2 regions of the Planococcus sp. S3-L1 genome follow, and region 1 is predicted to be linked to the other one. Evidence: predicted binding sites of a transcription regulator. Region 1 holds the regulator's gene; the other holds the start of a gene.

Region 1 (5,500 bases):
TGTTTCATTTCTCGCATAAATTCTGGAACGAATACCAACACAGATTTCACATTGATCTCAGCCAGTTCATTTGCCACTGCGCTCAATAAGTACGATTTCCCGATACCGAATTGTCCATAAAGATACAATCCTTTCTCAGGTAAATTGTCAGGACCCGTTGCTTGATCGAGGAAATCACCAACCGCTCGAAACGCTTCCATGCGACTGTCATCTAATTCAAAGCCGTCCAGTGTCGCTTGCATCACTTCTTTTGGCATATACATGCTATGGATTAAAGAAGATGCATGACGTTTGTTGTCGTGAATATCCTTTGAGCGACATTTTGTATACGAAATTCCGATAGTTCCACGTTCTAATACAAGATTCGGCTCAAAACCTTTTAAATGATTAATACAGCCATCCAAGCTAGGACATTTGTTGCAATCATGGGATTGGTCGATGTATTCGTATAACTTATGAAGCCCTCTATCAATAGTAGGTGCGTCAATTTCGTCTGCGTGATTTTCCAAGAATTTTTGAACTCCCACATGCGCCAATACTTCTTTACGCATTTCACCGTAACGCTCAGAAAAAGCAGGGGCATTGACTACACGTTTTAAGGTTTCGCTAATCGGTTCCATTTAACCACCTTTTCCTTTCTTCAGCGCAAGTTTCGCAAGAAGTTTTTGTTTTTCTACTTCTAAGCTTTCGTTTCTTGGCTCTGCTTTAGCAACAGGTATATCGTCTTTTTTATGGAACCATTCCGGCAATCGTTCTTCACGCAGCGGCTTTTGATTGCCTGTGAATGGTTTGGCGATAGTCGTTAGCGAGCCTTCAGACTTCCACTTCATATACTGCGTGTGCTCGACACGGGCAATTTCCATTGCATCTTTTGCGGTTGTAATATTCTTGCGTAGCCAGTGCGAAGCGATTTTCTCCACATATGCTTTGGTTAGCTTCATATCGGTTCGTAGCAACACATAGTGAAGCAATACATTTACAACCGCTGTCTCCATCTTGTGAAAAGTGACTAATTGGTTTGCTAGTTCCACATCTGCCGGCAACGGTTCGTGGCCATCCGCAATATCTCTCAGTACTTGGATAGGAGCTGCAGTCTCTAAATAAACCAATAACTCATCTTCTTTTGTTTTTGACGTTTCATCTGTTGCTTCAACAGGTTCTGTTGCTTTATGTACAGGAACCAGTTGCGGCGCTGTAGTGGATACTTTCATTTTGTAATGCTCGGTTGCTGCTTTTTTTAAAAGATCAGTCGTCAATTTATAATTGTCATCAATCGCCATTAAGACAACTATTTGCATTTCAAGCGGGTCCAAACTATACAAAAAAGCCAATTTGGCAATATAGGCTTTTATGCTGCCCGTTAATACACGTTTGGGGACTAATTGCTCGGAAAGCCCTTGTTGCAATAAACCAAAGTCAAAATCTGATTCTGTGCTGTATCCCCCATTTTTTCGTTCTTGTAAATCTTTTTTCTTAGCGGGATAGCCTGCTTTAGCATGAACTGGTTGAAAAATATCGGTAAAGGTTCTCGACACTTCTTCGTAATCAGTCGGAATCTCCGTTTCGATGGCAAAACGTTTGCGAACTTTTCGGTAAGACGTTTCACCAATTTTGCTAAATAAAAACATAGACAATAACGGATCCATAAAAAACGTTTTTGGATCGAGTGGCGGACACAGCTCATAGATGAAAGAACGCTCACTGCTTTGATTTTTATACGTTCTAAGCAATCCAATTGCTTCCAACTGGATTCTAGCGTCAAATATTTTCGAAATAGAATTCCCCAACATATTCATCAATGTATAATGACTCGACTCTTCACTAGTCACTTCTCCTTCAGCCCATAAAGTTAAATACAATGCAATGGCTTCCGCACCAATCATAGGTTGATAGAGCAATGTTAGAAGTTGCCGATCATAATTTGAAAACGGATAAGGTAAGCGAATTCGAAATGGATCAGCAGGCTGCAACTCTTTATAATATGCAGTCATAAGTCACCGCCTTAATCGATTTTCTTGTCTTCCGGAGTTTTATTTAGCAAATCCTTGAGTTCATCAATAAAAACAGTGATGTCTTTAAATTGGCGATACACTGAAGCAAAGCGAACATATGCTACTTCGTCGATTGTTGCTAGTCGATTCATGACCAATTCTCCGACTTCTTCAGATTTTACTTCTGGGTTACCCGCACGGCGAAGGTCTTTCTCAATCGTAAAGACAACTTCTTCTAACACTTCTAGAGATACCGGCCGTTTTTCACATGCGCGAATAACGCCACGCAAAACTTTTTCACGGCTGAACTCTTCACGTGAGCCATCTTTTTTGACAACAATCAGTGGCATTTCTTCCACTTTTTCAAATGTCGTAAAGCGATAACCGCAAGACTCACATTCTCTTCGCCTCCTGATGGATTTCATTTCGTCTATTGGCCGCGAATCGACAACACGTGTGCCGTTATGTTGGCAAGCTGGACATTTCATTTTTACATCTCCCTAACTTCTCTATCTCGTGTATCTAGTATAACAAAAAATCATTGAAAAAATAGAAAAAGCAGAGGATTTCATCCTCTGCTCACGTGTTTTTGGTTAAATGGATTATGCTGTTACTGAAACTTTGGATTTCTCAACACTTACTGGTCCCATACCGCGTGGTATTTCTACAAGCTCGCGTGATGTTGAACCTAGTGCGTCTGCGATATATTCCGCTGCAATAGTCGGATCTAAATCGCCGCAAGTGTAAACATCTACACTCGCATAGCCGTGTTCTGGAAAACTGTGAATCGTTAAGTGAGATTCTGAGATAATCACAACTCCGCTAACACCTTGTGGTGCGAATTTATGAAAAGCTACCTCTCTTACTTCAGCTCCAGATTTGAGTGCTGCATCAACAAAAGTTTGTTCGATAAAATCCATATCGTTTAATTTGTCAAAATCACACTGCCAAAGTTCTGCAATTACGTGACGTCCCATTGTTTCCATGGTTCGTTTTCCCCCTTTGATATCATTTTGGTTTTTGCGCAAAATATTCAAAGTTGACTACCACGGGGGAAAGTTAGTCCAAAGAGGTCCTAACCCTTTAAGCAGTCATGTGAATAAAAAATCTTACGCTCCTAATTCCGAATACACGATGGAAAGTCAGAAGTGGTAGTCATTTTTCAACTACGATTCATAGTATAAAACGTATTTATCGCAAATGCAATAACAATATCTTATTGATTCAGAATTTTTACGATCATATGGACAGAGAAAAACCCTGTTTCTCTTTTTAAAAAACTAGAGAACAGGGCATTCAGACTTATTTAGAAACAAGAACCATGGCATTGGCAACTTTTTTAGTCAAATCGATTACACGTGCTGAATAGCCCCACTCGTTATCGTACCATGCCAAAACTTTTACTTTGCGATCGCCAATAACCATCGTTGATAATCCATCAACAATTGCCGAATCTGAATTGCTATTAAAATCAACAGAAACCAATGGTTCCATCGTCAAGCTCAAAATTCCTTCTAAGCTATTTTCAGAAGCTTCCTTGAAAGCTCTATTAACTTCTTCAATTGTCACTGCTGTGTTCAAGTCAACAACTAAATCGACTAAGGATACATTTGGAGTTGGCACTCGTAATGCCATACCATGAAGTTTCCCTTCCATCTCAGGCAACACTAATGATAGCGCTTTCGCAGCACCCGTAGAAGTTGGAATAATGGATTGTGCACAGGCACGCGCGCGCCGAAGATCTTTGTGCGGATTATCTAAGTTCTGCTGGTCGTTTGTGTAAGAATGGATGGTCGTCATCAAGCCATTTTCAATTCCAAATGTATCATTCAGCACTTTTACAACAGGTGCTAGACAATTGGTCGTACAGCTAGCGTTGGAAATGATATCATGCTTATCAATGTCTAGTTTATCATCATTAACTCCCATAACGATTGTGATATCTTCTTTTTTTCCAGGCGCTGTCAAAATCACTTTTTTAGCTCCTGCTTCTAAATGCAGCGCTGCTTTTTCACGTGAATTGAATTTCCCAGTTGCTTCGATGACGATATCAATGCCCATTTCTTTCCATGGCAAATTCAGTGGATCGCGCTCACTTACCAATTGAACCCGTTTTCCATTGACAATTAAAGCATCTTCTTCTGAAGATACGTCACCCGTAAAGGTACCGTGATTTGTGTCATACTTAATCAAATGCGCCAGGGTCTCAGCTGGATACGAAGCGTTGATTGCTGTTATTTTAACATCATCCATCAATATCGCCTGTCTGAAAACCATACGGCCAATACGGCCAAATCCGTTAATTGCAATAGAAACTGTCATGTAGGAATCCTCCGTTTGTAATTAAGTTATACTCATATTTTTAATTTCTTATATAGTATAACACAATCACCTATTTAGAGAACCTTTAAAATTACATATCTTTTATTCTTTTTCAAGGCTGGTTTGCCAATTTGCTAAAATTCGATTTAATTGGCTTTCCGTCTCGTTCAATGTACCGTTATTGTAGATAACCGCATCCGCTCCATCTTCTTTTACAGACATTGGCAGTTGTGAACTAATACGTGCCCGCGCCTCTTTTTCAGTAAAGTTGTTGCGTTCCACTAGCCGAGCAAATTGATTTTTTTCGGTAACACTGACGACTAAAATTTTATCGACCAAGTGCTGTAGGCGGCTCTCAAATAATAACGGAATATCCATGATGATGGTCTTGAATCCTTGCGCCAAAAAATCCTGCCGCTGCCGGAGCATTTCCTGACGAATTGCCGGATGAATAATATCGTTCAATATCTTGCGACTTGCCGGATCGTTAAAAATGATTTCGCCTAGTTTTGCACGGTCCATCGTTCCGTCTTCGCGCAGTATCTCATCGCCAAATGCTAAAACGATTTGTCCTAAGGTGTCAGAACCTGGTTCTACTACTAACCGCGCGACAAGATCCGCATCAATAATCGGATAGCCTAAATTTTTTAACATTTCGGATACGGTACTTTTTCCACTGGCAATGCTACCTGTCAATCCAATGATCATTATTCATCCTCATTTCTGGCAAGTTGGGCAATATACAGATGCCCGACCTCCGATTTTCAGCGTCTTCGTCATCGTGCCACAAACCATACACTGTTTTTTTCCATACATACCAAAACGATCTTGCATGCTGCCTGATTCACCATTGATGTTGCGGTAATCCGAAATCGTACTTCCGCCTGCTTCTATGCTTTCTAGCAAAATAGCAACAATTGACTCAAATAGTTCTACTTTTCGTCTCCGACTAATGCGCCTAGCCGCTCGTTTGGGATGTATTTTCATTTTAAAAAGGGCTTCTGTTGCATAAATGTTACCGCAACCCGAAATAATTTGGCCGTCCATAATAAGTTCTTTGATTGCTTTGTTTTGGTATTTAGCACTCTCAGCCATCGCCAAAAAATGTTCTCGCGCACCTGGCTCAAAAGGCTCCGGTGCCATCAGCAGTAAAGGAGGGAATTCTGCCTCTTCTTGCAATACCCTCA
Region 2 (5,500 bases), on a different contig from region 1:
TTCAATAACAGGGACTTTGATTGCGGCAATCGCATCTCGAATAGCGATGCTCGTATGCGTATAGGCACCAGCGTTCAATACAATTCCTGATAATGCATCGTCTCCTGCTCCGTGAATCCAATCAATCAATTCTCCCTCGTGATTCGACTGCCGACAAATCAATTCAATATGATGTTGGTTAGAAAATTCCACTAATTCTTGTTCTAACTCTTCTAGCGTAAACGTTCCATAAGCTTCTTTCTCTCTCTTGCCCAAACGATTTAAGTTAGGACCGTTCAAGATCAGCACGCGCATTCAACTTTCCCCTCCCCTTTTACATTCTTAATTATTTTAACATATCGGAACAATCGAGCAACTATTTAGAAAAGCTCAAGCACCCGTGTAAGTCCGACGGGCATAAGACAGACCAGCAGAGCGGCGTTTTGGTACAGAATATAAAAAAACGCGGTAGCTTGTTAGCCACCGCGTTCATTATTTTTACAATCCGCATTTAAGTTGAGCGTTACAGTTGGTGCATGTATTGCAGCCACCCATTTCTTCTACTGTTCCTTTTCGGCAAACTGGACATGTATCGCCCACTTCAGAACCGATAGTAACGTTAGTTGAACGGAGATCCTGGATGGTATCGATTAAAACGATCGGACGCTTGCCAGTTTCTTCTGGTTGTTGCTCTTCTTCAAAGTTATTGTCTTCAGCTTTTAATGTTAAAACCTGTGAATCACGGCTGCCATCAACATAGACCGTACCGCCTTTTGCTCCACCTTTATACAAACGCTCATAAACGCCTTCTACTTGTTCTACTGTGTAACCGCGTGGTGCGTTGACAGTTTTTGAGATAGACGAATCAATCCAGCGTTGAATAATGCATTGAACATCAGCATGCGCTTCTGGAGCCAAGTCCATTGACGTTACAAATGCCTTTGGAAGGTTTTCTTCGCTTACTTCAGGATTATTTCTCAAATATTCTCCAACGATATCAGCTTTGACTTCAATAAATTTACCAAGTCGGCCGCTACGGTAGTAAGTAAATGAATAATACGGCTCAAGTCCCGTTGAAACACCAACCATCGTTCCTGTAGACCCTGTTGGCGCAACCGTCAACAGATGTGAATTACGGATACCTTTTTCAAGAATTGCTTCGCGAACATGTTCTGGCATACCTTGCATAAAGCCAGTTTCAGTAAATGCTTTGCGAAGTGCCACTGTCTCTTCGTCCGTCTTACCAACTAGGAAGGGGAAACTACCGCGTTCTGCTGCTAAGTTTGTCGATACTTCATATGCTGCTGTAGCAATAGTTTCGAAGATTTCATCAACAAGTTTATTGCCTTCTGGTGATCCGTATTCTTTATCGCAATAAATTAGCAAATCTGCTAATCCCATAACGCCAAGACCTACACGGCGCTCACCAAGTGCTTGTACTCGGTTTTCTTCGAGGAAGTATGGCGTTGCGTCAATAACATTATCTTGCATGCGGACACCGACGCGAACTGTTTCTTTCAAGCTTTCAAAATCAACCATTTTCGTTTTTGGATCTGCAAATTGCGCCAAATTAACCGCAGCCAAGTTACAAACCGAATAAGGTGCTAACGGCTGTTCCCCACAAGGGTTTGTCGCAACAACTTTTTGACCGTATGCTGCAGCATTGGTTTTTTCATTGGCATTATCAATAAAGAAGATACCTGGTTCAGCTGAATATGTCGCACAAATATTGATCAAGTTCCATAGCTCACGAGCTTTCATCGTACGGTAAACGCGGACACCATGCCCCATACTTTCCCATTCACGAACGTCGCCCACTTCTTGCCATTTCTCATTATAAATCGCCATTTCTTCTTTTGAGTACGACTCGACTGCTGGGAAACGCAAATCAAAATCTGCATCATTTTCGACAGCTGTCATGAAATCACTCGTTAGCGTAACGGAAATATTTGCACCGGTTAAGAATTCTTCATTATGAACAGAGTACGTTCCACCGTCACGTAACTTCGTGTCAGCATCACGCATGATTTTTTCATTAAATCCGCCCATGCCAGGAATTGTGCGGTAGTTCAAAATTCCTTGGAACATCGCTTCTTCTTGGGCTGTTAACGGTTTGAATTTCAATTTATCATGAGCCAGTTTTTTAATCGTCTCATCTTGCGTGTTTTCGATCAAATAACGCAAAATACGAGGGTTTTGCATTTTTGAAATGATAAATTCCGCAATATCTGGATGCCAGTCTGCAAGCATAATCATTTGCGCACCGCGACGTGATCCACCTTGTTCAACAAGATGTGTTAATTTCGCGATATCATCTAACCAAGATACAGAACCTGATGATTTGCCGTTAACTCCACGTGCTAATGTATTCCGTGGACGAAGAGTCGAACCGTTCGTACCAACACCGCCACCGCGGCTCATAATTTCCATCACTTGTTTACGGTGATCCGAAATACCTTCGCGTGAATCCGCAACAAACGGCATTACGTAACAATTGAAATACGTTACATCTGTATCCGCTCCTGCTCCGTAAAGAACACGTCCAGCTGGAATGAATTTCAAGCTAACCAATTGCTGATAAAATTTCTCAAACCATTCTTGACGTTTTTCAGAAGTTGTTTCTACTGAGGCAAGGCCTGTTGCATTGCGTTTCGCAATTTGCTCGTAGTACACTTCCATTGGCTTTTCAATCACGTCGATCGGACGATTGACAATGCCTGCTACTTGTTCTTCTGGATTGTCGATTGCACTTCTGTAATCTTCCTCAATCCAAACTTTCGCTTTGTTCGTAGTTTTATCGATCGAAACGATGTAACCTAGCCCACGAGCTGGGAATTTCGGATCTTCTTTAACAGTTAATACAACAAAATCTCCCGCTTTGAGCGTTTTTTTCTCTGTATCTTTGAAAGAGTAACGATCAATCATAACAAGACGCGAGACACCTTTGTGCGTTAACTTCATATCTGAAGTGATGGCATGTACTTGCGGAAAGGTTTTGATATCTTCGTTTAAAGCTGATGCATTTAATGAATACTGGGATTGTTGTGTGGCGGAAACCATTTGACAATTCCTCCTTTATGTTATATGGAGTCGGATACTATATATAGTATTACTTCGATTCCCATCATACTACATGTTGAAACTCATTTTCAATAACAAGTTTTTTTTATAGAATTCTGTTAGTTTATAAAGCTATATTTACCAAGGTTTCGAGCTTTTAAATTCGGTAAAATGAGCCAAAAGACCTCACACTCGGAAATTCCACTCGTGATTCGCGTATTTTTTTTCCTCTAAAGCCTTGACTTCTGCTAATTGTTGCTCAGTCAACACATAGGGCTCTAAATCGATAAACAAAGCTTGCTCAAACCCTTTTTTAAAGGCAGCAATGCATTCTTCAGCAGTTGCTGGCGTTTTTCGTAGTGAATTAATCGACACTGCTTTTTCAGGTATCTTCATGCGCATGCGCTCTTTTGCTTCTTCACTCGGAAATTTGAAAACAGATAACAGTTTCTCGGTATCCAAATCAATTAAAATCGCACCATGCTGTAGAATAACACCTTTTTGACGTGTTTGTGCACTTCCTGCCACTTTTTTACCTTCGACGACCATCTCATACCAGCTCGGCGTATCAAAACAAACTGCAGATTTTGGTTTTTTTAAGTCAGCGCGCTTTTCAGCTGTATCCGGTACCGAAAAATAAGCATCGAGCCCCAAGTTTTTAAAGCCTTCCAATAACCCTTCGCTCAGTACACGATAAGCTTCTGTAACAGTTTCTGGCATCTGTGGATAATCTTCGCTGACGATGATACTGTATGTAAGTTCATGTTCATGAAGTACACCTCTGCCCCCTGTTGGACGACGCACAAAACCAAGTCCTAATCGATTAACAACATCCATATCAATTTCCTTTTCTACTTTTTGAAAGTAACCAATTGAAAGAGCTGCCGGTTGCCAACCATAAAAACGAATGATCGGCGGAATAAGCCCTTCACTATGCCAAGTCAGCAAGGATTCATCGAGCGCCATATTAAAAGAAGGGGTGCCCGCACCTGAATTTATAAAAACCCATTTCGGATAATTCACAAGATCGCCTCCTATTTCCGATAATTAGTGTAACATTGGCATTGAATATCCGTCATCTCTTCTCTTATAATAAAAGAAGAGTAGAAAGGGGCAAGACCATTGGAATTTTTGTATATTACGATCGCAATACTGTTAGCCATCATCATTTACGCGGTGATTACTTATTTTCGCATTAAAAAAACTGTCACTAACTTGACACAGGAACAGTTTATTGAAGGCTACCGCAAAGCTCAATTAATCGACGTGCGCGAGCCAAAGGATTTTGCAGCAGGTCATATCCTTGGAGCTCGCAATATTCCGCAATCACAATTGCGCCAGCGTTATAAGGAAATTCGCGAAGACAAGCCGGTCTACTTATACGACCAGAACGGAGCTCGCAGCGGACGAGTCGCCATTTTCCTAAAGAAAAAAGGCTATAACCAATTGTTCCAATTGCAAGGCGGATTCAAACAATGGACTGGCAAAATAAAAGCCAAAGTCTAATCATTAAAAAGGCCTTCCACATCGCTGGAAGGCCTTTTTATATTTATTACAGATATTGACGAGGATATGCTGTGAAAGCAGCTCACCCGCCGGCCAGGCAATTATTTAAGGGATTGTACCTTATATAGTCAGAAGCAAAGAAAGGGCTGGCTCCTAAGTCTCTGCCTGTTTTTAAAATCACCTTCAGATATGATGATGATTACGGTGCTAATTGCGACCGCTATTCCAAGCGTTACGAAACAATCATCAGCAGTAGATGAAAAAGGGTGTGAAGCATTTGTGCAGATGCTTCAACAGCAAGTTAAATCCTATCAACTGGACTTAAAGGTGATTTCGACTTTGCCGGATTTTTTAGATGAGATTTCCAAAATGGGCGATTGCTTTTGATGGGACCGAAGGCACTTTCTACGTTGATTTTACATTTGTCACCAATCTACCTCATCAATCTATCTGCAAGTGCTACTTTTTCTTCCATTTTATAGAAATGAACGCTTTTTTTATTTTTAGAGTCAACATGGCTGATGACAATGAAAACGGTTCGACTGGGTGAGACAAAAAGCGGCTGACACACTGTTCTTCAGCAGGAAAAAAGGGTTGTACTCAAAAAGTCGTTTTTCACGACCTTTTAAGACAACTCCTTCTTTTTAAAATTTACTCGACTTTCGTGTAGCGAAGCACGGGATGACGTGCTGCTTTTGTTTCATCTAGACGATTGATCACCGTCGTATGTGGTGCATTTTGAACGATTTCTGGATTTTCTTCTACTTCTTTCGCAATTTGAATCATCGCGTCTATAAAAGCATCCAATGTTTCTTTCGATTCTGTTTCGGTTGGTTCGATCATCATGCCTTCTTCAACATTTAACGGGAAGTAGATTGTTGGTGGGTGATAGCCAAAGTCAAGTAAGCGTTTCGCCATATCTAATGTGCGAACACCCAGTTTCTTTTGACGACGA

What was found. The regulator NrdR, encoded in region 1, represses ribonucleotide reductase genes. The targets are predictions, from matches to a motif close to AACACNATATATNGTGTT.
Region 2: a site for NrdR is predicted at 3,073-3,090, ahead of QMF37_RS11375 (vitamin B12-dependent ribonucleotide reductase). Genes of this name have one in related genera too.

Annotation. Positions count from the first base shown of each region.
Region 1 covers NZ_JASISN010000003.1:90,008-95,507, reverse strand. The annotation lists gene dnaI (primosomal protein DnaI) at 1-620, opposite strand, end outside; gene QMF37_RS04435 (replication initiation and membrane attachment family protein) at 621-1,991, opposite strand; gene nrdR (transcriptional regulator NrdR) at 2,003-2,479, opposite strand; gene speD (adenosylmethionine decarboxylase) at 2,594-2,977, opposite strand; gene QMF37_RS04420 (glyceraldehyde-3-phosphate dehydrogenase) at 3,294-4,313, opposite strand; gene coaE (dephospho-CoA kinase) at 4,416-5,021, opposite strand; gene mutM (bifunctional DNA-formamidopyrimidine glycosylase/DNA-(apurinic or apyrimidinic site) lyase) at 5,031-5,500, opposite strand, start outside.
Region 2 covers NZ_JASISN010000011.1:14,727-20,226, reverse strand. The annotation lists gene aroQ (type II 3-dehydroquinate dehydratase) at 1-294, opposite strand, end outside; gene QMF37_RS11375 (vitamin B12-dependent ribonucleotide reductase) at 478-3,039, opposite strand; gene QMF37_RS11370 (lipoate--protein ligase family protein) at 3,226-4,005, opposite strand; gene QMF37_RS11365 (rhodanese-like domain-containing protein) at 4,162-4,545, shown strand; gene QMF37_RS11360 (hypothetical protein) at 4,735-4,932, shown strand; gene gcvPB (aminomethyl-transferring glycine dehydrogenase subunit GcvPB) at 5,197-5,500, opposite strand, start outside.